DNA from 2 places in the Pantoea sp. KPR_PJ genome. Region 1 is predicted to be linked to the other one. Evidence: predicted binding sites of a transcription regulator. Region 1 holds the regulator's gene; the other holds the start of a gene.
What was found. The regulator sigma-54, encoded in region 1, starts transcription at its own class of promoters, with help from an activator protein. The targets are predictions, from matches to a motif close to GTTGGCACANNTTTCGCTNT.

Region 1 (12,254 bases):
ATCCATAAGCTTCCAGATGATTAACCATGTCATACCCGAATGGCACAGGCACCGTTAACGCACGGAACAAGGAGAATGCGATATGCAAAAAAGGATTGAAGACTGGCATCCGGCCGATGTTATCGCTGCATTGCGCAGACGAGGTACAACGCTGGCAGCGTTATCACGGCAGGCAGGATTGAGCTCCTCCACGCTGGCTAATGCTCTTTCGCGTCCCTGGCCAAAAGGAGAGTGGCTTATTGCTGACGCGATCGACGTTCATCCCGCCGAGATCTGGCCCAGCCGCTACTACGATCCCCACACCCATAAACTGCTGGATCGTAAAAAGCGGATTCGCTCCCGGCACAAAAATGGCGAGCAATAAGCAAAATTTTGCCGGTTCAACGATTTAACGGGCGAAAAAAAACCAGCCGCGCGAACGTGGCTGGTTTTATCGTCAGAACAACGGTTATTCGCCGCTGACGCGTTCGATCTGGGCACCCATCGCTTTCAGCTTATCTTCGATATGCTCATAGCCACGGTCAATATGATAAATACGATCGACCAGCGTTGTACCTTCAGCGATACAGCCCGCCAGCACCAGACTGGCTGACGCACGTAAATCGGTCGCCATGACCTGCGCGCCAGAAAGCGTCTCCACGCCGTGACAGATTGCCGTGTTGCTCTCGATCTCCGCATGCGCCCCCATACGAATCAGCTCAGGGATGTGCATAAAGCGGTTTTCAAAAATGGTTTCGGTGATAACGCCCGTGCCTTCTGCCACCAGGTTCAGCAGGGTAAACTGCGCCTGCATGTCAGTCGGGAAGCCAGGGTGCGGCGCAGTGCGCACGTTGACCGCTTTTGGACGCTTGCCGTGCATATCCAGACTGATCCAGTCTTCGCCGATCTCAATATCAGCCCCCGCGTCACGCAGCTTCGCCAGCACAGCATCCAGCGTATCCGGCTGGGTTTTGTGGCAGACAACTTTACCGCCAGAGATCGCCGCCGCCACGAGGAAGGTCCCCGTTTCGATACGATCTGGCAGGACGCGGTAGACACCGCCGCCAAGACGCTCAACACCTTCGATAGTGATCTTATCGGTGCCTGCCCCGCTGATTTTCGCGCCAAGCGTAATCAGGAAGTTAGCCGTATCCACAATTTCCGGCTCACGCGCGGCGTTTTCGATAATGGTGACGCCGGTCGCCAGCGTTGCCGCACTCATAATGGTCACCGTCGCGCCGACGCTGACTTTATCCATCACGATATGCGCGCCTTTCAGACGGCCATCAACAGAGGCTTTAACATACCCCTCTTCCAGTTTGATCTCTGCACCCAACTGCTCAAGGCCGGTAATATGCAGATCGACCGGACGTGCGCCAATAGCGCAGCCGCCCGGCAGAGAAACTTGTCCCTGGCCAAAACGCGCCACCAGCGGGCCCAGCGCCCAGATAGAGGCACGCATGGTTTTCACCAGCTCATAGGGCGCACAGAAAATATCAACGTTGCTGGCATCGACGTGTACGGAACCGTTGCGCTCAACTTTCGCACCCAGCTGGCTCAGCAGCTTCATCGTGGTATCGATATCACGCAGCTTCGGCACGTTCTGGATCTCAACCGGCTCTTCGGCCAGCAACGCAGCAAACAGAATCGGCAGCGCGGCATTTTTCGCCCCAGAAATGGTCACTTCACCACTCAGACGGGTGGGGCCTTGCACACGAAATTTGTCCATTAACACGGCTCTCAATTAGCTAAAGACGGGTAGAACTCGCCTGCGGCGAGCGCTCCCTGATGAAGACTCAGAAACCGTTAAGTTTACGGTCACGCGCCCATTCAGCAGGGGTATAGGTTTTAATGGAGACAGCATGAATGCGGTTGTCAGCGATGTATTCCATCAGCGGCGCATAAACAGCCTGCTGCTTTTTTACACGGCTCAGTTCGCCAAACATTTCACCAACGGCAATCACCTGAAAGTGGCTGCCGTCGTTGCTCATCACATGCACTTCGTCCAGCGGCAGCGCGTTCATCAGCACGGCCTGAATTTCACTGTTTTCCATTGCTCATTACTTCACTTGAAAATAATAAAGGGCCACATCTTAGAGGAAAGCGGCGGACTCTTAAACATGCAAAAGCCCCTGTGTGAAACAGGGGCTTATCGGGAGATAAACGCGATCAGGCGGTTTTTTCCGCAGAAACAATAATCTGCTGAAGGTTGTAGAGGGTGATCAGCGACTGTAATTTATCGCTGATGCCGCTAAAACGCGGCGTAACGCCCTGCGCGCGGGCGATTTCTCGCAGGTGTACCAGCAGGGCCAGACCCGCTGAATCAACACGCGCCAGCGCAGAAACGTCGATAATCTCTATTTTATCGATCAGCGTGTCACGCTGCTGCCAGAGCGCCAGCAGCGTATCGCGATCTAATTCGCCAAACAGCGACAGTGTGCTGGCGTCACGCTGCCAGCGTAATGACTGATGCATCGTTACTGTTTATCCAGCGTAATCGGCTGCGCCGCAGACGTTTTCAGCTGTGCGGTCAGGCCATCAATGCCTTTCGTGCGCAGCAGGTCGCCCCACTCATTTTGCTTGGTGGTGATCATGCTGACGCCTTCCGCCACCATGTCATATGCCTGCCAGTTTCCGCTCTGGCTGTTTTTACGCCACTGAAAATCCAGGCGAACCGGGGGACGGCCGTTAGGATCGATAATCGTTACGCGGATCGCGACGATATTTTTGCCATCCAGCGACTGCTCAGGCTGGATCTGGTAAGTCTGGCCATGATAGAGCGCCAGCGCCTGGCCGTAAGCCTGGGCAAGATAATCACCAAAAGCGTTAAAATAGGCGTCGCGCTGCGCTGGCGTCGCTTCGCGATAGTAGCGGCCCAGCACTAATGCTCCGGCATACTTGATCTGCACATAGGGCAGCAGTTCCTGGCGCACAATTTCGCGAAGGTAATTGGGATTTTGCTTGATCTTCGGCTGCTCATTTTTCAGGCGAGTGAAGGTTTTCGCCGCCGCTTCATTCATCAGCTTATAGGGATTGCTTTGATCGGCTGCGGTGGCCGCCGTCAGCGGCGCAATAATCAGCATGGCAATCATCAGGAAACGTTTAAACATCTGTTTTTACCTCTCAGGGTTGGGCCGGGGCCGCAGGCGCACTGTCACTGCCCTGCGAATCCTTGTTATCCGTGTCTTTTTTGTTGTCGCCGCTTTTGTAAAGGAACTGACCTATCAGGTCCTCCAGCACCATCGCCGACTTGGTGTCACGCAGGGTGTCGCCATCCTTTAACATCGCCGAGCCCAGCTCGGGATCGTCAAAGCCTAGATTCAACGCTAAAAATTGCTCGCCGAGTAAACCTTGCGTGCGGATCGCAAGCGAGCTGGTATCGGAGATTTTATCTGCGTACTCATCGCTGATCGCCATCGTGACGCGCGGCAGCAGGGTTTTCGGTTCAAGGGAGATGTCGGTGACGCGGCCAATAACCACGCCACCAATTTTGACCGGCGAACTGACTTTCAGGCCGCCAATATTATCGAAGGTGGCATAGAGCTGCCACGTTGGCTGTGTGCCGAGTGATTTAAGATCTGCAACACGCAGGCAGAGAAATAACATCGCCACCAGCGCCAGAAGCATAAACACGCCAACCCAAATTTCGCTTTTTTTGCTTTGCATTGCTTTAGTTCCCAAACATCAGTGCTGTCAGCACAAAATCCAGACCTAGCACCGCCAGTGAGGCATGTACTACGGTACGCGTCGTCGCGCGACTGATCCCTTCCGAGGTCGGAATCGCGTCATAGCCGTTAAACAGGGCAATCCAGGTGACGGTCACGGCGAAAACGGCGCTTTTAATAATGCAGTTAACGATGTCCGTGCGAAAATCGACCGCGCTCTGCATTGCCGACCAGAAGAAGCCGGCATCAATGCCTTTCCAGCTCACACCAACCAGCGCTCCGCCAGCGATCCCCACGGCGGTAAAGATTAACGCCAGCAGCGGCATGCTGATAAAGCCGGCCCAGAAACGCGGTGAGACCACACGACGCAGCGGATCCACCGCCATCATCTCCATGCTGGAAAGCTGTTCTGTCGCCTTCATCAGACCGATTTCCGCCGTCAGCGCCGATCCGGCGCGTCCAGCAAACAGCAGTGCGGTGACGACTGGCCCCAGCTCGCGCAGCAGCGATAGCGCCACCAGCATCCCCAGGCTGGTTTCAGCACTGTAGGTCGTCAGCACCAGATAACCCTGTAGCCCCAGTACCATGCCGATAAACAGGCCTGAGACCATAATAATCAGCAGCGACAGAACACCGATGCTGTAGAGTTGCCTGACCAGCAGCGGCGCATGCTTACGAAACGCGGGCTTGCCTACCAGCGCGTGAAACAGCATTAAGCCTGCACGGCCAAAGCTGGAACAGATATTGATTCCGCGGCGTCCTGTTGACGCCAGCGCCTTTAACAACATGGTCTTACATTCTCCCTGAGCCGGTTAAATCGGCGAGATAGTCTCCGGCGGCAAACCGGAACGGGACAGGTCCGTCCGCAATCCCGTCCAAAAACTGACGCACGCGTGGATCGGGGTTGTCCCGCAGCTCTGGCGTGCTGCCCTGCGCAATGATTTTTTGCCCGGCCACGATATAGGCGCGGTCAGCAATACTCAGTACTTCAGGGACATCGTGCGATACCACAATGCAGGTGACACCAAGCGAGTGATTCAGCTCATCAATCAGTTTGACCAGAACGCCCATGGTAATCGGGTCCTGCCCCACAAAGGGCTCATCAAACATGATCAGATCGGGCTCAAGTGCGATAGCGCGTGCCAGCGCCGCACGCCGCGCCATTCCGCCGGAAAGCTCGGCTGGTTTGAGCTGCGCCGCGCCGCGCAATCCTACCGCTTCCAGCTTCATCATGACCGTGCTGTGCAGCAGCGCCGGAGGCAGCTGGGTATGCTCGCGCAGCGGCCAGGCGACATTGTCATAAACGGTTAAATCAGTAAACAGTGCGCCAGACTGAAAAAGCATGCTCATTTTCTTTCGCGCTTCATAAAGTTTTGCGCGCGACAGTCGGGGAATGTTTTCGCCACGAAACCAGATTTCGCCGCGGTCAGGCTGCAGCTGACCGCCAATCAGACGCAACAGCGTCGTTTTGCCAATGCCTGACGGCCCCATAATGGCGGTCACTTTTCCTTTCGGCACCGTCAGCGAAATATCGTCGAAAATCGGGCGATCGCCGTGTGAAAAACTGACGCCACGAACCTCAACCAGGTTCGTTTCCTGTTGGTCCATTATTACCTCTTCTGTGGATCGGGCGTTATAAAGCCTAGGATGGTAGCCTGTAACGCGCCAATGCACGATAGCTTTGCAGAAATTACCGTCTTCGTTTGGCTAAAGCGGTCATAAAATTTACTTTTGCCGCTCAGACGGTCAAAATCAGCGCCTGTTTGCGATGACAGAACCTGAAACCTGCCGCACAAGACGTGTTGGCAACGCATTTCATCCAAGGATTTTTCATGTTCGTAGCCTCTGCCCTGCTGATCGTTGGTTTGATTTTACTGGCTTATGGTGCCGACCGCCTGGTGTTCAGTGCCGCGATCCTGTGTCGATCCTTTGGGATTCCCCCGCTGATTATCGGCATGACGGTTGTCAGTATCGGCACCTCGCTACCAGAGATGATCCTCTCTTTTTCAGCGGCACAGCATGGACAGATGGATCTTGCGGTAGGCACTGCACTCGGTTCTAACATCACCAACATTCTTTTAATTCTCGGCGGCGCGGCGCTGCTGCACCCTTTGAACATACACTCCAATCTGGTGCGGCGCGAACTGCCACTGATGCTGCTGGTCTCACTACTCAGCGGCCTGATGCTGTTTGATAACTACCTGAGCCGTTTTGATGGCGTGGGGCTGATTGCAATTGCGCTGATCTATCTGCTGGTGGCGATCCGCATTGCCCGCCGCGCCGAGCGCGATAACAACGATACCCTGACGCGAGAGCAGCTCGCGGAGCTGCCGCGTGAAGAGAGCGGTAACACAGTAGCGTTCCTTTGGCTGGCGGTCGCGCTGATTATTCTGCCGATGGCGACGCGCATGGTGATCGACAACGCCACCGTTTTTGCTGACTATTTCGACGTCAGCGAACTGGTCATGGGTGGGACGCTGATTGCGGTTGGCACCAGCCTGCCAGAGCTGGCAACGGTTATTGCAGGTGCGCTGAAGGGTGAAGATGATATGGCGATTGGCAACCTGATCGGCGCCAATATTTATAATATCGCCATCGTGCTCGGCCTGCCGGCGCTCATTAATCCCGGCAGCGTGGATGAGCATGCTTTTGCGCGTGATTACTGGGTGATGCTGGGCGTTAGCGTTCTGTTCGCCCTGCTCTGCCTGCAACGCAGCCGCCGTATTGGTCGCCTGCCGGGCATACTTTTACTCTGTGGTTTTACTGCCTGGGTCGCGCTGTTGTGGCTACAGCCCGCTTTCATCGACGGATAACAAAGGATCGATTTGCCATGTCAACTCAGCTTTCTATCGCGAACTTCGACTTTCAAACGGCGGGAAAAGCGGTACTGCGCATAGAGCGTGAAGGTCTGGAGCAGCTGGACCAGTATATTAACGACGATTTTACCCGCGCCTGTGAGATGATCTATCACTGCCAGGGCAAAGTCGTCGTCATGGGCATGGGCAAATCGGGCCATATTGGTAAGAAAATGGCCGCGACCTTTGCCAGCACCGGCACACCCGCCTTTTTTGTGCATCCCGGCGAAGCCAGCCACGGCGACCTTGGCATGGTCGGCAGCCGCGATATCGTGCTGGCCATCTCCAACAGCGGTGAGTCAAATGAGATTCTGGCGCTGATTCCGGTGCTGAAGCGTCAGCATGTGAAGCTTATCTGCCTTACCAGCCGTCCTGACAGTGCCATGGGCCGCGTTGCCGACGTGCATCTGTGCGTGAAAGTGCCGCAGGAGGCCTGTCCGCTCGGTCTCGCGCCGACCAGCAGCACCACCGCCACGCTGGTAATGGGCGATGCGCTGGCGGTCGCACTGCTGGAAGCGCGCGGCTTCACTGCTGAAGATTTTGCGCTGTCGCATCCGGGCGGCGCGCTGGGCCGCAAACTGCTGCTGCACGTGAGCGATATTATGCACAGCGGCGATGAGATCCCCCATATCACGCGTGACGCCTCGCTGCGTGACGCCCTGCTGGAGATTACGCGCAAAAACCTGGGATTGACGGTGATCGTCGACGACCTGATGAAGATCGAAGGCATTTTCACCGACGGCGATTTGCGCCGCATCTTTGATATGGGTATCGATTTCCAGAAAGCCACAATTTCAGAAGTCATGACGCGCGGCGGCATTCGGGTGCGCCCTAATATGCTGGCAGTGGACGCGCTGAACCTGATGCAAAACAAAAACATCACTGCGCTGCTGGTGGCCGATGACGATCGTCTGCTTGGTGTGGTACATATGCATGACATGCTGCGCGCCGGCGTAGTCTGAACAGGAAACAAGAATGTCGGTAAATACTTCCCTGGTGGAAACCTGCTACGGTCCAGTCAGCGCTGAGGTTATCGCGCGAGCCAGCCAGATCCGTCTGCTGATTTGCGACGTTGACGGCGTGATGTCAGACGGCGTGATCTATATGGGCAATAATGGCGAAGAGCTCAAAGCCTTTAACGTGCGTGACGGCTATGGCATCCGCTGTTTGCTAACCTCTGATATAGAAGTAGCGATTATTACCGGGCGCAATGCGCGTCTGATGGAAGATCGCTGCAAGACACTGGGCATTCGTCATCTTTATCAGGGTCAGTCCGATAAGCTTTTGGCCTATCGCGAACTTCTGGATAAACTGTCGCTCTCTGACGATCAGGTAGCCTATATCGGTGACGATCTGATTGACTGGCCCGTAATGGCCAGCGTTGGCCTGAGCGTGGCGGTCGCGGATGCCCATCCGGTTCTGCTACCGCGCGCGCATTATGTCACGCACATTGCCGGTGGACGCGGCGCGGTGCGCGAATTGTGCGACCTGATTTTAATGGCGCAGAACAAATTTGAGGATGCCAAAGGGCAATCAGTATGAGTAAAAGCAGGCGTTGGATAACGCTGATTCTGGCCTTGATTGCGCTGGTGCTGATCGGCTGGAACCTGACCAGTCAGGATGAGAATGGCGTACCGGTTGCGACCAACGATCAGGAACCCACTTACACCAGCGCAAATTCCAATACTGTGGTGTATAACCCGACGGGCGCGCTGGCCTACAAACTGGTATCGGATAAAGTGACCTATTTTGCAGCGGATGAGGTTAGCTGGTTCGACAAGCCGGTAATGACCACCTACGACGAAAATAAGGTGCCGACCTGGTCCGTGCGTGCTGATAAAGCCAAACTGACGAAAGATCGTATGCTTTATCTGTATGGTCACGTTGAGGTGAATACCCTGACACAGGATTCGCAGCTGCAGCGCATCCAAACCGACAACGCGCAGGTCAATCTTATCTCTCAGGACGTGACGTCCGACGATCAGGTCACGCTGTTTGGACGTGGTTTTAACTCTACCGGCATGAAGATGCGCGGGAATTTACGGACGAAAAACGCCGAGTTGATTGAAAAGGTCAAAACTTATTATGAAATTCAAAATGCACAACAACAGCCTTAAGTTTTTCCTGGTCGGCGCACTGCTGGCGGCCAGCCTGCCCGCGCTGGCGGTAACCGGCGATTCCGACAAACCTGTCAACATCGACTCTGAAAACCAGGCGCTGGACCTGCAAGGCAACGTGGCGACCTTTACCGGCAACGTCATCGTCACGCAGGGCACCATTAAAATCACCGCGGATAAAGTGGTGGTCACGCGCCCGGGCGGCGACAGTAATAAAACGATCGTCGATGCCTACGGTAATCCCGCGACCTTCTATCAGATGCAGGACAGCGGCAAACCCGTTCAGGGCCATGCAGCAAAACTGCACTATGAGCTGGCAAAAGATTTCGTTGAGCTGACCGGCAACGCCTACATTGAGCAGCAGGACAGCAATATTAAAGGCGACCGCATCACCTACCTGGTGAAAGAGCAGAAGATGCAGGCCTACAGCCAGGGACAGAGCAAACGCGTCACTACCGTGCTGGTGCCGTCGCAGCTGCAGGACAAAAACGCTAACAGCCAGAAGAAGAGTAACTGATCGCTATGGCCACACTAATCGCAGAAAACCTGGCGAAGGCTTATAAAGGCCGTCGCGTGGTAGAAGATGTCAGCCTGCAGGTGAAATCGGGTGAGATCGTCGGCCTGCTCGGCCCTAACGGCGCAGGCAAAACCACCACGTTTTACATGGTCGTGGGCATTGTGCCGCGTGACGCTGGCCGCATCGTTATCGATGAGGACGATATCAGCCTTCTGCCGCTGCACGCCCGCGCACGCCGCGGTATCGGCTACTTGCCGCAGGAGGCGTCAATTTTCCGCCGCCTCAGCGTCTATGACAACCTGATGGCCGTGTTGCAGATCCGTGATGATCTGACGGAAGAGCAGCGCCAGGATCGCGCCAATGAGCTGATGGATGAATTTCATATTGCCCACCTGCGCGACAGCATGGGGCAGGCGCTGTCAGGCGGTGAGCGCCGTCGTGTGGAGATTGCGCGCGCGCTTGCTGCTAATCCGAAATTTATCCTGCTGGATGAGCCCTTTGCGGGCGTCGACCCCATCTCGGTTATCGACATCAAAAAAATCATCGAGCATCTGCGTGACAGCGGCCTCGGCGTGCTGATTACCGACCATAACGTCCGTGAAACGCTGGCCGTGTGCGAACGCGCCTATATCGTCAGCCAGGGGCATCTTATCGCTCACGGCACGCCAGATGAAATTCTTGCAGATGAGCAGGTTAAACGGGTTTATTTGGGCGAAGAGTTCAGACTCTGATAAGGTGTCGTTAATACGATGTTTGCTTAGGAAATCCTGTCCTGAATATGAAGCAAGGTTTGCAACTCAGGTTCAGCCAACAGCTGGCGATGACTCCACAGTTGCAGCAGGCCATCCGACTGCTGCAACTCTCTACGCTTGAGCTACAGCAAGAGCTGCAGCTGGCGCTGGAAAGTAATCCGCTGCTGGAACAGGCTGACGTACATGAAGAGATCGACAGCCGCGACTATCAGGACGATGAGGTGCTGGACACGCGCGAGGCGCTTGAACAGAAAGAGATGCCAGACGATCTGCCGCTTGACGCAACCTGGGATGAAATCTATACCGCAGGCACGCCTTCCGGTACAGGCACCGACTATCAGGATGACGAGCTGCCGGTCTATCAGGGTGAAACCACACAGTCGCTTCAGGATTACCTGATGTGGCAGGTCGATCTCACGCCTTTTACCGATACCGATCGGGCGATTGCGACCTCGATCGTCGATGCCATCGACGAGACCGGATATCTTACCGTTTCGCTTGATGAAATTCTCGACAGCATGGGCAATGATGAGCTGGCGCTGGATGAAGTTGAAGCGGTGCTGAAGCGTATTCAGCGCTTTGATCCCATTGGCGTGGGCGCACGCGATTTGCGCGACTGCCTGCTGGTGCAGCTTTCGCAGTTTGTGCCTGCTACGCCGATGCTGGCCGAAGCGCGTCTTATTGTCAGTGAACATCTGGATCTGCTCGCGAACCATGATTTCCGCAGCCTGATGCGCGTGACCCGCTTTAAAGAGGACGTGCTGAAGGAGGCGATGCTGCTGATCCAGTCGCTGGATCCGCGTCCGGGCCAGTCGGTGCATACCGGCGAACCCGAATATGTTATTCCCGATGTGCTGGTGCGCAAAGTGGGTAAGCGCTGGACGGTTGAGCTCAATGCGGACAGCGTGCCGCGCCTGCGCATTAACCAGCAGTATGCCGCGATGGGTGGGGCTGCGCGCAATGACAGCGACAACCAGTTTATTCGCAGCAATCTGCAAGAGGCGCGCTGGCTGATCAAAAGCCTGGAAAGCCGCAACGATACGCTGCTAAAGGTAACGCGCTGTATTGTTGAACAGCAGCAGGCGTTTTTCGAGCAGGGCGAAGAATTTATGCGTCCTATGGTGCTGGCGGATATCGCACAGGCAGTGGATATGCACGAGTCCACAATATCGCGTGTGACAACGCAAAAATATCTGCATAGCCCGCGCGGCATCTTTGAACTCAAATATTTTTTCTCCAGCCACGTCAACACCGAAGGTGGCGGCGAAGCCTCCTCCACGGCCATTCGTGCGCTGGTGAAGAAATTAATCTCAGCGGAGAACCCTGCTAAACCCTTGAGTGACAGTAAGCTTACCTCCATGTTATCTGAACAGGGCATCATGGTGGCACGCCGAACCGTCGCTAAATATCGCGAGTCTTTATCTATTCCGCCATCGAACCAGCGTAAACAGCTGGTTTGACAGAAATGAAAAGGAAGACCTATGCAGCTGAACCTTACCGGGCAAAATGTTGAAATCACCGAACCCCTGCGTGAATTCATCAACAACAAATTTGCCAAACTGGAACACTACTTCGATCGTATCAATCAGGTTTATATTGTTCTGAAAGTAGAAAAGGTCACGCAGGTTGCGGAGGCAACCTTACATGTCAACGGCGGCGAGCTGCACGCCACGTCGGAAGCGGAAGATATGTATGCAGCACTGGATGGGCTGGTTGATAAGCTGGCTCGTCAGTTGACTAAGCATAAAGACAAGCTGAAAAAACACTAACCTTCACGCTTGCAGCGCGCGTCGCGCGCTCAGGGTGGTCTGGATGGGGCGGATTTACCGCCCCGTTTTGCCATCTGTGCAAGCGCCACGGGATACCGCGCGTACTGTCAGTGCGGTAAGCCTTTGGCTCTGTGAACTCGCAAGTGAAACGATAATGAACAACGATCTGACACTGGAACTGAGCACCGTGCTGACGCCGGACTGTACGCGTAGTGGCGTACACTGCCAGAGTAAAAAACGTGCGCTGGAGATCATCAGCGAACTGGCAGCGAAGCAGCTTAACCTGCCGCATCAAACCCTGTTTGAGGCGATCCTGACCCGCGAGCGTATGGGCAGTACGGGTATCGGCAACGGCATTGCAATTCCGCACGGCAAGCTGGAAGAGGATACGCTGCGCGCGGTAGGCGTCTTTATCAGTCTTGATCAGCCTATCGCCTTTGACGCCGTAGACAATCAGCCGGTCGATCTGCTGTTTGCACTGCTGGTGCCAGCCGATCAGTGTAAAACCCACCTGCATACCCTGTCTCTGGTCGCGAAACGTCTGGCAGACAAAACCGTCTGTCGCCGCCTGCGCGCGGCACAGAGCAATGAAGAACTCTA
Region 2 (12,254 bases), on a different contig from region 1:
TGGGTGACAGCTCAGATAACATTCCTGGCGTACCCGGCGTGGGGGAAAAAACCGCGCTGGCATTGTTGCAGGGGCTGGGCGGCATGCAGTCGATCTATGACAATCTGGATAAGGTGGCCGATCTCTCTTTCCGCGGCGCAAAGACAATGGCAGCGAAGCTGGAACAGAACCGCGAGCTGGCCTTTCTCTCTTACCAGCTGGCTACCATTAAAACCGACGTTGAACTTGAGCTTACCTGCAGCGAGCTGACGGTTGCAGAGCCCGATGTTGCTGCACTGCAGGCGCTGTTTAGCCGTTATGAATTTAAACGCTGGCTGTCAGATGTGCAGGAAGGCAAGTGGCTTCAGGGCAAAAAAAGCAATGTTAAAGCACAGCAGGCGCTACCTGATGAGCCTGCTGTTAAGCCCGAAGCAACCAGCGTGCTCGCTTCGGACGGTTACATTACTATTCTTGACCAGGCCACTTTTGACGTGTGGCTGGCGAAACTGAAAAAGAGCGAGCTTTTCGCCTTTGATCTCGAAACGGACTCGCTTGATACGCTGAGCGCCAATATCGTTGGCATTGCGCTGGCCGTCGCCCCAGGCGAGGCTGCCTATCTGCCAGTGGGACACGATTATCTGGATGCGCCTGACCAGCTGGATCGCCGCGAGGTCCTGGCACAGCTCAAGCCGATTCTGGAAGATAATAACGCGTTCAAGGTGGGGCAGAATCTTAAGTACGATCGTGGCGTATTGAAAAACTACGATATTGAGCTGGGCGGCATTAAGTTCGATACCATGCTGGAGTCCTACATCCTCAACAGCGTGGCGGGTAAACACGATATGGACAGCCTCTCTGCACGCTGGCTGAACCATAAAACAGTAACGTTTGAGGAGATTGCAGGCAAAGGGAAAAACCAGCTGACCTTCAATCAAATTGCGCTCGAGCAGGCAGCACACTATGCGGCAGAAGACGCCGATGTCACTCTTCAGCTGCACCTGAAAATGTGGGCAGAACTGGCGCAGGAAGCCGGACCGAAAAAGGTTTTCGAAGAGATTGAAGTGCCTCTGCTGACGGTTATTTCACGCATTGAACGTAACGGGGTACTGATTGACCAGAACATCCTGGCGCAGCATTCGCAAGAGCTGACGCTGAGGCTGGCGGAGCTGGAGCAGAAGGCACATGAACTGGCTGGCGAGCCGTTTAATCTCTCCTCCACTAAACAGCTGCAGACTATTCTGTTTGAAAAGCAGGGCATCAAGCCGACGAAGAAAACGCCAGGCGGAGCGCCGTCGACCAGCGAAGAGGTATTGGCGGAGCTGGCACTCGATTATCCTCTGCCCAAAGTCATTCTTGAACATCGCGGTCTGTCGAAGCTGAAATCCACCTATACCGACAAACTACCGCAGATGATTAACCCGCTGACCGGTCGCGTGCATACCTCTTATCACCAGGCGGTTACCGCCACTGGTCGCCTTTCATCCACCGATCCTAACCTGCAAAACATCCCGGTTCGCAATGATGAAGGTCGTCGTATTCGTCAGGCTTTTATCGCCGGCAAAGGCAACCGCATTGTGGCAGCGGACTACTCGCAGATTGAGCTGCGCATTATGGCGCACCTGTCGCAGGATAAAGGGTTACTGGACGCTTTCGCCCACGGCGAAGATATCCACCGCGCCACCGCCGCAGAAGTGTTTGGCGTAACGCTGGACAAAGTCAGCGGCGAACAGCGTCGCAGCGCGAAAGCAATTAACTTCGGCCTGATTTACGGCATGAGCGCTTTTGGCCTGTCGCGCCAGCTGAATATCGGCGCGGGTGAAGCGAAGAAATATATGGATCTCTATTTTGAACGCTACCCCGGCGTACTGCGCTATATGGAAAATACGCGTCAGCTGGCGGCCAGCAAAGGCTACGTCGAAACACTCGACGGGCGCCGCCTGTGGCTACCAGATATCAAATCCAGCAACGCTATGCGCCGTAAAGCGGCCGAGCGCGCCGCAATCAACGCACCTATGCAGGGCACTGCAGCGGACATTATCAAGCGAGCCATGATTGCTGTAGACGGCTGGCTACAACAGCAAAATGATGATGCCGTGCGAATGATTATGCAGGTGCATGATGAACTGGTATTTGAGGTACGTGAAGATGCCGTCGAGTCAGCCAGCCAGCAGATCCGTGCGTTGATGGAAGGTAGCATGAAACTGGATGTGCCGCTTCAGGTGGAAGTCGGCGTTGGTGACAACTGGGATCAGGCACACTGATTAACAGGGCGCAGATCGATGAGGCATCGTCTCATCGGTCTGCTCTGCGCATAAGAAAAAGGTCTGTTTAACCGATTCAGCCAGAAGCGGGATTTTCCCCCTTTCTAACTACTTATCGGTTAAGCATTTTTTTGGTAATTAAACTACAGGCAGATGTGATTTTTGTGATGAACGCATTAAAAATCAGGGCATTTGCTGAAAATTACCTTCAAAAAACCCTTTGTGCGTCAGAAAAAATCAGGTAAAGTTCGGGGCGTAGGGTACAGAGGTAAGATGTTCTATCTTTCAGACCTTTTACTTCACGTAATCGGATTTGGCTGAATATTAGCCGCCCCAGTCATTTATGACTGGGGCGTTTTTTATTGGATTGTTGCCAGAAACAGCGAGCAGATCAGGCCAGATCTCATTCTTCAGCCGGATTCGCTTCGGCTGGTGCTAATTCGTTGAACCAGGTATCCAGCTTCTGGCGCAGTTTATCGACGCCCATCTTTTTCAGAGATGAAAATATCTCTACCTGCACATCGCCCATAAAGGCCAACGACGCTTCGCGCACCATGTTGAGCTGTGCTTTGCGCGCACCTGAAGCGAGCTTGTCCGCTTTGGTCAACAGAACCAGCACCGGGATCTGGCTTTCCACCGCCCATTGAATCATCTGCTGATCGAGATCTTTAAGCGGATGGCGAATATCCATCAATACAACCAGCCCTTTTAACGCTTCACGTTTTTGCAGATATTCGCCGAGCGCGCGCTGCCATTTACGCTTCATCTCTTCCGGCACTTCTGCATAACCGTAACCTGGTAAATCGACCAGACGTTTACCTTCAGCCACTTCAAACAGGTTAATCAGCTGAGTACGTCCTGGCGTTTTACTGGTACGTGCCAGGCTTTTCTGATTAGTCAGCGTATTGAGCGCGCTGGATTTGCCTGCGTTTGAACGTCCGGCAAATGCAACCTCTATGCCGGTATCAGCAGGCAGATGACGGATATCCGGGGCGCTAAGAATAAAATGGGTAACGTGGTAATTCAGTGCAGACAAAATTTAACTCCAGGAACGAATACGGGCATTGGCGCTGATTATACGCTTTATGGCGCAAAAGTGCCCGATGACGTCACCAGGCAATCATTTGTAAGATATTGGCTATAAACTCTGCCAGCTTTAACGCTTTTTGGTGAAAAATTAAAAAAAATAAATAAATAAAAATCAAAAAGTTGAACTTGTATCGCTGATTAAATGGGCAAATCAGGCAACAGTTGGGTTGTAGCTTTTACCGGTTGGTCTACATTATTGGGCAGTGCACGGCAGCACCCATCAGGATGATGTGCTCAGGAGCGTCGGGAAGACCGGGAGCAGAGGAATGGAAATGGTCAGGGAGAGTTGACCACACAGGGACAGGGATTCGCTCAGGAGTTGAGCAGGCGCGGGATTGACCGGGATGTTGCGAGCTAAAACGGACTAAAAACATAATTCCTTCCGCGGAAGGTGCGAAATAAGGCGACAGCGCAAGCTGTCGCCTTTTTTCTTTGTCTGCTTTCTGCTAGATTTCGCCGCAATTCTGTACCCTCCGTTACCAGACGAGCTTGAGAAGAAGAGACGTACTTTCTGGTGCGCACTGCCGACAAAAAAGCTGCGTGAAGAGAGACGGGTATATACTGATTAAAAAAACAGCGAGACCGAACATCATGAAGCAACCTGTACGCGGCACGCACGGCAAACCGGCAAGCAAAACTAAACGTAAATCGCGCGAAGAACTCAACCAGGCCGCGCGCGATCGCAAGCGCGACAAAAAACATCGCGGTAATGCCTCGGGCAGCCGCGCTAACCCTGACGTAAGCAGCGGCAAAGCGACCCAGAGCAATAAACCCAAAGATCCGCGTATCGGCAGCAAGAAACCCGTGTCGCTGGTGGCGGATGGTACAACGGTGAGTGCACCAGTAAAAAAAGTAGCGAAGCCAGCGGCGACAAAAGTGCGTCTTAGCCCGGAAGAGGAGCTGGCGCAGCTGGAAAACAGTGAGCGTCTGGATACGTTGCTGGATCGTATGGAAAACGGTGACACGCTGTCGTCAGAAGATCAGGCCTGGCTGGATGAAACGCTGGACCGCATCGACGAGCTCATGGAGCAGCTTGGCATTAATATGGATGATGAAGCGGAAGATGAGCAGGCAGAAGAGGATATGTACCGCCTGCTGAAAGGAAACTGAGTCGTTGATCGGCATGCGCTGATGCGCATGCCGTGCCAGACAGGTAAATCATTATGTTTTGGCCTGGATCAATTTTAGCGCTGCTGCTGACATGTTATCTCATTCTGTTATTGGCTAAACTACGACGCCTGTCGCGTCTGAAGTCACGTTTACGTCGGGTTCAGCCCCGCTCATCTCTCTTCTCTTCTGCATCGCGACCTTCTCTCAGACGTCACCGGAAGGAGTAAGCATGTCTTTGCAACCTGTCTCCTGGGATCAGCGGCTTATTGAAAAGTACAATTATGCCGGTCCGCGCTATACCTCTTATCCTACCGCCCTTGAGTTTAGCGACCGCTATGGTGAAGCCGACTTTCAGCACGCCGTCGCCCGTTATCCTGAGCGTCCGCTCTCACTCTACGTTCATATCCCTTTTTGCCATAAGCTCTGTTACTTCTGCGGCTGCAACAAAGTGGTCACGCGCCAGCTGCACAAAGCTGATCGCTATCTGGAAGCGCTGGCGCAGGAGATTCGCCAGCGCGCGCCGCTGTTCGGCGATCGTCGCGTGACACAGCTGCACTGGGGAGGGGGTACGCCGACTTTCCTTAATCGGGATCAGCTTTCCCGGCTGGTGGCACTGCTGCGGGAAAACTTTAGCCTGGCGGATGATCTGGAGATGTCAATTGAGGTCGATCCGCGCGAAATTGAGCCCGATACTCTTACCCATCTGCGTCAGCTTGGCTTTAACCGCCTGAGCATGGGGATACAGGATTTCAATAAAGCGGTGCAGGCGCGCGTGAATCGCGTACAGGACGAAGAGGCGATTTTTGCACTGATGGCGCGCGCACGTGAGCAGGGTTTCCATTCCACCAGCATCGATCTGATTTATGGCCTGCCGCTGCAAACGCCAGAGAGTTTCGCCTATACGCTACAGCGCGTTATGGCACTTAATCCCGATCGCATGAGCGTATTCAACTATGCGCATCTGCCCGCGTTATTTGCGGCACAGCGCAAAATTAAAGAAGAGGAATTACCGTCGGCGCAGCAGAAGCTGGAGATCCTGCAGCAGACTATCGCAACGCTGACGCAGCACGGTTACGATTTTATCGGCATGGATCACTTTGCGAAGCCGCAGGATGAGCTGGCGCAGGCGCAGCGCGCCGGGCTGCTACATCGTAATTTCCAGGGCTACACCACGCAGGGCGACAGCGATCTTCTGGGATTAGGCGTTTCCGCCATTAGCATGATCGGCGACAGTTACGCGCAGAATGAGAAAGATCTCAACCGCTGGTACGACGCTGTAGCAACGCGCGGTGAGGCCCTGTGGCGCGGCGTTGTGCTGACCGAAGATGACTGTCTGCGCCGTGATGTGATCAAAACGCTTATCTGCAACTTCGCGCTGGATTTTGACGCTATTGAGTCGCAGTACGCCATTCGCGTGGAAGATTACTTTGCGGAGGATTTAGCGCTGTTGCAGCCGCTCATTAACGATGGGCTGGTGGAGCGGCACACTGGCGGGCTACAGGTGACCGGCACCGGCCGTTTATTGATACGCAACGTCTGCATGTGCTTCGATGTTTATTTACGGCACAAGGCGCGACAGCAGCAGTTTTCGCGGGTGATATAAAAAAACGGGAGCATAAGCTCCCGTTTTCTCAGTTAAACAGATTAACCATGATGGCGCACAGCACGGCGGCAAAAGCCGTCTGCGGCGAATGCCCTGCGAGACTGCCAATTGCGCCAAGGCTGTGCGACATCATGTGAAAGAAGGATTCGATCATTGCTTCATCTCCCGATAGCCGCTCGTATGATACTGAACGGCTTCGGTGTGTAAAGCGGGAACACCCACCAGGCAGAACAAAAAATCACCTTTTTGAGACCTGGCGTGGGGGATTACTCCATTCCCAGCTCTTTCAGTTTCCGCGTCAGGGTGTTGCGTCCCCAGCCGAGAAGCCTTGCTGCTTCCTGCTTGTGTCCCTGCGTATGGCGCAGGGCTGTCGTCAGCAGCGTCCGCTCCATTTCCGGCTGCGCTTCGGACAACAGGTTTTGATGACCGGAACGCAGCGCGCGGTCAGCCCACTGCGCCAGTAGCGTTGCCCAGCTGTCCGGCAGCGACTGCACCGGATTTTCCGGCGTGCTGGACTCAAACAGCTCGGGAGGCAGATCCTGAATCAGGACTTCCTGGCCGGCTGCCATCACCGTCAGCCAGCGGCAGGTATTCTCCAGCTGACGCACGTTGCCTGACCAGTGCAGACGCGTCAGCGCGGCCTCCGTTTCCGGATGAAGAATCTTGGCCTCAACGCCCAGCTCACGCGCGGCGACCTGTAGGAAATAGCGTGCCAGCCGTGGAATATCTTCACGGCGCTCGCGCAGCGGCGGCAGATGAACGCGTATCACGTTAAGACGATGGAACAGATCCTCACGGAACTTGCCTTCCTGTACCCGTAGCTCCAGGTTCTGGTGCGTGGCCGCGATAATACGCACGTCGACTTTTACCGGTGCATAGCCGCCGACGCGATAAAACTGGCCATCTGCCAGCACGCGCAGCAAACGGGTCTGCACATCAAGCGGCATATCACCAATCTCATCCAGAAATAGCGTGCCACCGTCAGCCTGCTCAAAGCGCCCCTGGCGAATCTGATTCGCCCCGGTAAACGCGCCTTTTTCATGGCCAAACAGCTCTGACTCGATCAAATCTTTCGGGATAGCGGCCATGTTGAGCGCGATAAACGGCGCTTTGGCGCGTGGGCTATGGCGATGCAGCGCGTGTGCGACCAGCTCTTTCCCCGTTCCCGATTCGCCGTTAATCAGCACACTGATTGAGGAGCGCGACAAACGACCGATAATCCGGAAGACATCCTGCATCGCTGGCGCTTCGCCGATGATATCGGTGGTTGGACCGCTTACTGGCTGATTACGCGGCTGCTGCTGCTCCTGATAGTGGCTGATGGCGCGATCGACCAGTGCCACCGCTTCGTCGATATCAAAAGGCTTGGGCAAATAGTCAAAGGCCCCTTGCTGGTAAGCGCTGACCGCCGCATCCAGATCGGAGTGCGCCGTCATAATGATGACCGGCAGCATCGGATGCCGCTGTTTGATCTGTTTCAGCAGCGCCAGTCCATCCATACCGGGCATGCGAATATCTGACAATAAAACGTCTGGGGTTTTGGTGGAGAGTGCATCCAGCACCTCGTTAGCGCTGTCGAACGTGGCGCAGCTTAAACCGGCTCCAGTGAGCGCGCGTTCAAGCACCCAGCGGATGGAGCTATCGTCATCGACGATCCAGACTATCCCTCGTTGCATAGAAACCTCACTGGCGAATAGGCAGATAAACCGAAAACTCGGTGTGTCCAGGCCAACTGTTAAATTCAATTTTTCCTGAATGTTGATCAATCAGGCTACGGGCGATAGAGAGACCCAGACCGGTGCCGCCTTCGCGTCCGCTCACCATCGGATAGAACAGGGTATCCTGCAGCTGAGCAGGAATGCCCGGACCGTCATCTTCCACATCGATGCGCGCCACCAGACGGTAGCGTGTACCGTGCAGCGTAAGCTGAAAGGCGGTGCGGGTGCGCAAAATAATGGTGCCGCCGTCGTTGCCCAGCGCCTGTAGCGCATTGCGAACCACATTAAGCAGCACCTGTTCAATCTGGTCAGGGTCATGCGGCAGTTCTGGCAGGCTGGGATCGTAATCACGCACCAGCCTGACGTTATCGGGTAATTCCATCGACACCAGATTCACCACGCGCTCTGCGACCTGATGAATGCTTTGGGTAATATGCATACCCGGCTGTTGTGGACCAAGCAGACGATCTACCAGATTACGCAGGCGGTCTGCCTGCTCAATAATGACTTTGGTGTATTCGTTCAGCGAGGGATCGGGCAGCGCACGTGACAACAACTGTGCTGCGCCACGCAGTCCACCCAGCGGATTTTTAATCTCATGAGCAAGTCCGCGCACCAGATCGCGCGCCGCGACCTGCTGGGCATGCTGTAGCTGCTCCTGACTCAGGCGACGTTGATTATCCATGGGGGCCATCTCCAGCAGGATAAACGTGTCGAGCAGACGCTGCGCTGTGAGTGCCATGACGTGGGCACGGCCATCTACTACAAGCGTGACCTCGCTGTCGGTAAACCCCTGGCCAGCCTCAAGACTCTCGCGCATCACGTCGATATTCAGCGAAAAATAGCCGGTCAGATCGGGAAGCGGCGTGCCGAACAGCTTGCGTGAGCTTTGCGCCAGTAATTGCTGTGCCGCAGGATTGGCATAGTGAATAACCAGATCGTTATCCACCAGCAGGATACTGTTAATCAGGGAGTTGAGAATTTGCCCCGCATCGGGCAGGGAGCCAGTTGCCATACAGCGTTCCTCTGCACTGTTTTAGTGCATTATACTCTTCCGCGCCGGTTTTCAGGCGGCTGAACGATGATTTCGCGGCGAAAAAAGCCCATCCGGAGATGGGCTAAAGTTTCCACGGCAACAAAAAATCTTCTGCTTCTTGCGCGTCGCCGCTGCTTCAGCAGCTTCCGGCCTCTCCGGTTGCCGCCTGTCGCGGCAACGCGCCCTGAGCAGACTTACGATTAAACGCTGTAGTACAGTTCGAACTCAACCGGATGCGGCGTCATGCGAATGCGGTCATTTTCAACTTTACGCAGTTCGATATAGGCATCGATAGCATCATCAGTGAATACGCCGCCACGGGTCAGGAACTCGCGATCTTCGTTCAGTGCGTTGAGCGCTTCTTCCAGTGAACCTGCAACTTTTGGAATCTCCGCTTCTTCTTCCGGCGGCAGATCGTACAGGTTTTTGTCCATTGCATCGCCCGGATGGATCTTGTTGATCACGCCGTCCAGACCCGCCATCAGCAGTGCGGTGAAGGCCAGGTATGGGTTTGCAGCTGGATCCGGGAAGCGCGCTTCGATACGGCGCGCTTTCGGGCTGGCCACCACCGGGATACGGATTGAGGCAGAGCGGTTACGGGCAGAGTAAGCCAGCATTACCGGTGCTTCGTAGCCAGGAACCAGACGCTTGTAAGAGTTGGTGGTCGGGTTCGCCAGGGCGTTAATCGCTTTAGCGTGCTTGATGATACCGCCGATGTAGAACAGGGCAGTTTCAGACAGGCCGCCGTACTTGTCGCCTGCGAACAGGTTCACGCCACCTTTAGACAGTGACATGTGGCAGTGCATGCCAGAACCGTTGTCGCCAAACATCGGCTTCGGCATAAAGGTTGCTGTTTTGCCGTAGGCATGCGCGACGTTATGCACGACATATTTGTAGATCTGAATTTCGTCAGCTTTTTTGGTCATGGTATTGAAGCGGGTTGCCACTTCGTTCTGACCTGCAGTTGCCACTTCGTGGTGATGCGCTTCAACGACCAGGCCCATCTGCTCCATAGTCAGACACATAGCAGAACGGATGTCCTGAGAGGAGTCGACTGGTGGAACCGGGAAGTAACCGCCTTTCAGACCAGGACGGTGACCTTTGTTGCCGCCTTCGTACTCTTTACCTGTGTTCCAGGCGGCTTCGATATCGTCGATAGCAACGTGTGAGCCAGAGGTTGAAGAACCAAAGCGGATGTCGTCAAACAGGAAGAATTCAGGTTCCGGTCCAAACAGCACGGTGTCAGCGATGCCGGAAGAGCGCAGATACTCTTCAGCACGTTTGGCGATGGAGCGCGGATCGCGATCGTAGCCCTGCATGGTGCCTGGCTCAAGGATGTCACAACGAATGATCAGCGTCGGGTCTTCGAAGAACGGGTCCAGAACCGCAGTGGTTGCGTCCGGCATCAGCACCATGTCTGATTCGTTAATGCCTTTCCAGCCGCCGATAGAGGAGCCATCAAACATTTTGCCTTCTTCGAAGAAGTCAGCGTTAACCTGGTGAGCAGGGATAGTAACGTGCTGTTCTTTACCTTTGGTATCGGTAAAACGCAGGTCAACAAACTTAACTTCGTGCTCGTTCATCATCGAGAGAACGTGTTCAGCGGACATACTCAACTCTCCTGGAAATGGTCATTGTCATCGTGGTGAGAGGCTGCGTCGTCTGGAATGTAATGTGTCTGACCGCCATCCCCAACCAACCGATCTCGGCAAGCTCTGCAACCGTTGTGCAACTGCTGTTTTCGCTTAACAGGAATAAAGCGAATTCTGTGCCAACTTTTTTCAGCAGCGCTAAATCACGCCCATGCGCACCTTTTTAACGCCGCAAAGCTGCACCAGGCTGGACAGCGTGCACCAGAATAGTGCTTTTTACGCCTTTCATGGCACCATTATGGTGCATTCGCTCAACTTAGTGCATTCCTTGCACCGTATCCAGCGCAAATTTCCGCCACTGCAATAAACTTCAAGTGAAAAGTGTGATCGTGTTCAGTATCCCGCTTAATCCGTGTACAATAGCGCGCTATTTCTAATGCCTGAGGCAAAGTTGTGATCGAAAACTTGCGTAATATCGCCATCATCGCGCACGTCGACCATGGTAAGACCACCCTGGTTGATAAGCTGCTGCAACAGTCCGGTACCTTTGACGCGCGTACCGAAGCGACTGAACGTGTGATGGACTCCAATGACCTGGAGAAAGAGCGTGGAATTACTATCCTCGCGAAAAACACCGCTATCAAATGGAATGACTACCGTATCAACATCGTTGATACCCCAGGACACGCCGACTTCGGCGGTGAGGTAGAGCGCGTCATGTCCATGGTGGATTCGGTGCTGTTGGTTGTCGATGCGATGGATGGCCCTATGCCGCAAACCCGCTTCGTGACCAAAAAGGCATTTGCCCACGGTTTGAAACCTATTGTTGTTATCAACAAGATTGACCGTCCGGGCGCACGTCCTGACTGGGTTGTTGACCAGGTATTTGACCTGTTCGTTAACCTGGATGCGACTGACGAGCAGCTCGACTTCCCAATCATTTACGCATCTGCACTGCAGGGCATCGCCGGTCTGGATCACACCGACATGGCTGAAGATATGACCCCGCTGTATCAGGCGATTGTTGACCACGTTTCTCCGCCGCAGGTTGAAGTTGAAGCGCCGCTGCAGATGCAGATCTCGCAGCTGGATTACAACAACTACCTGGGCGTTATCGGCATCGGCCGCATCAAGCGCGGTAAAGTTAAGCCGAACCAGCAGGTCACCATCATCGACAGTGAAGGTAAAACCCGCAACGGTAAAGTCGGTAAAGTGCTGGGCCACCTGGGTCTGGAACGTATCGACACCGACCTGGCTGAAGCTGGCGACATCGTTGCGATTACCGGTCTGGGCGAGCTGAACATCTCTGATACCATCTGCGATCCGCAAAACGTACAGGCGCTGCCTGCGCTGAGCGTTGATGAGCCGACGGTAACCATGTTCTTCAACGTTAACACCTCACCGTTCTGCGGTCAGGAAGGCAAGTATGTGACCTCGCGTCAGATCCTTGAGCGCCTGAACAAAGAGCTGGTGCACAACGTTGCACTGCGCGTTGAAGAAACGGAAGATGCCGACGCGTTCCGCGTATCTGGCCGTGGTGAACTGCACCTGTCGGTGCTGATCGAAAACATGCGTCGCGAAGGCTTCGAACTGGCTGTATCGCGTCCGAAAGTTATCTTCCGTGAGATCGATGGCCGTAAACAAGAGCCGTTCGAGAACGTTACGCTGGATATCGAAGAGAACAACCAGGGCGCAGTAATGCAAGCCATGGGCGAGCGTAAAGGCGATCTGAAAAACATGGATCCCGATGGTAAAGGCCGTGTGCGTCTTGACTACGTGATTCCAAGCCGTGGTCTGATCGGCTTCCGTAACGAATTCATGACCATGACTTCCGGTACCGGTCTGCTGTACTCCACCTTCAGCCAC

Region 2: glnA (glutamate--ammonia ligase) is a predicted target of sigma-54. The motif match lies at 10,553-10,572, and genes of this name have one in related genera.

Annotation. Positions count from the first base shown of each region.
Region 1 is NZ_JABMIK010000004.1:213,508-225,761, reverse strand. It holds gene HP564_RS11595 (helix-turn-helix domain-containing protein) at 83-364, shown strand; gene murA (UDP-N-acetylglucosamine 1-carboxyvinyltransferase) at 449-1,708, opposite strand; gene ibaG (BolA family iron metabolism protein IbaG) at 1,776-2,033, opposite strand; gene mlaB (lipid asymmetry maintenance protein MlaB) at 2,149-2,454, opposite strand; gene mlaC (phospholipid-binding protein MlaC) at 2,457-3,089, opposite strand; gene mlaD (outer membrane lipid asymmetry maintenance protein MlaD) at 3,103-3,645, opposite strand; gene mlaE (lipid asymmetry maintenance ABC transporter permease subunit MlaE) at 3,650-4,432, opposite strand; gene mlaF (phospholipid ABC transporter ATP-binding protein MlaF) at 4,437-5,252, opposite strand; gene HP564_RS11555 (calcium/sodium antiporter) at 5,477-6,457, shown strand; gene kdsD (arabinose-5-phosphate isomerase KdsD) at 6,475-7,461, shown strand; gene kdsC (3-deoxy-manno-octulosonate-8-phosphatase KdsC) at 7,475-8,041, shown strand; gene lptC (LPS export ABC transporter periplasmic protein LptC) at 8,038-8,616, shown strand; gene lptA (lipopolysaccharide ABC transporter substrate-binding protein LptA) at 8,585-9,133, shown strand; gene lptB (LPS export ABC transporter ATP-binding protein) at 9,139-9,864, shown strand; gene rpoN (RNA polymerase factor sigma-54) at 9,912-11,345, shown strand; gene hpf (ribosome hibernation promoting factor) at 11,367-11,654, shown strand; gene ptsN (PTS IIA-like nitrogen regulatory protein PtsN) at 11,809-12,254, shown strand, end outside.
Region 2 is NZ_JABMIK010000008.1:4,291-16,544, forward strand. It holds gene polA (DNA polymerase I) at 1-2,240, shown strand, start outside; gene yihA (ribosome biogenesis GTP-binding protein YihA/YsxC) at 2,644-3,276, opposite strand; gene HP564_RS15875 (hypothetical protein) at 3,247-3,384, shown strand; gene yihI (Der GTPase-activating protein YihI) at 3,921-4,439, shown strand; gene hemN (oxygen-independent coproporphyrinogen III oxidase) at 4,669-6,042, shown strand; gene HP564_RS15890 (YshB family small membrane protein) at 6,071-6,196, opposite strand; gene glnG (nitrogen regulation protein NR(I)) at 6,309-7,718, opposite strand; gene glnL (nitrogen regulation protein NR(II)) at 7,726-8,775, opposite strand; gene glnA (glutamate--ammonia ligase) at 8,997-10,406, opposite strand; gene typA (ribosome-dependent GTPase TypA) at 10,842-12,254, shown strand, end outside.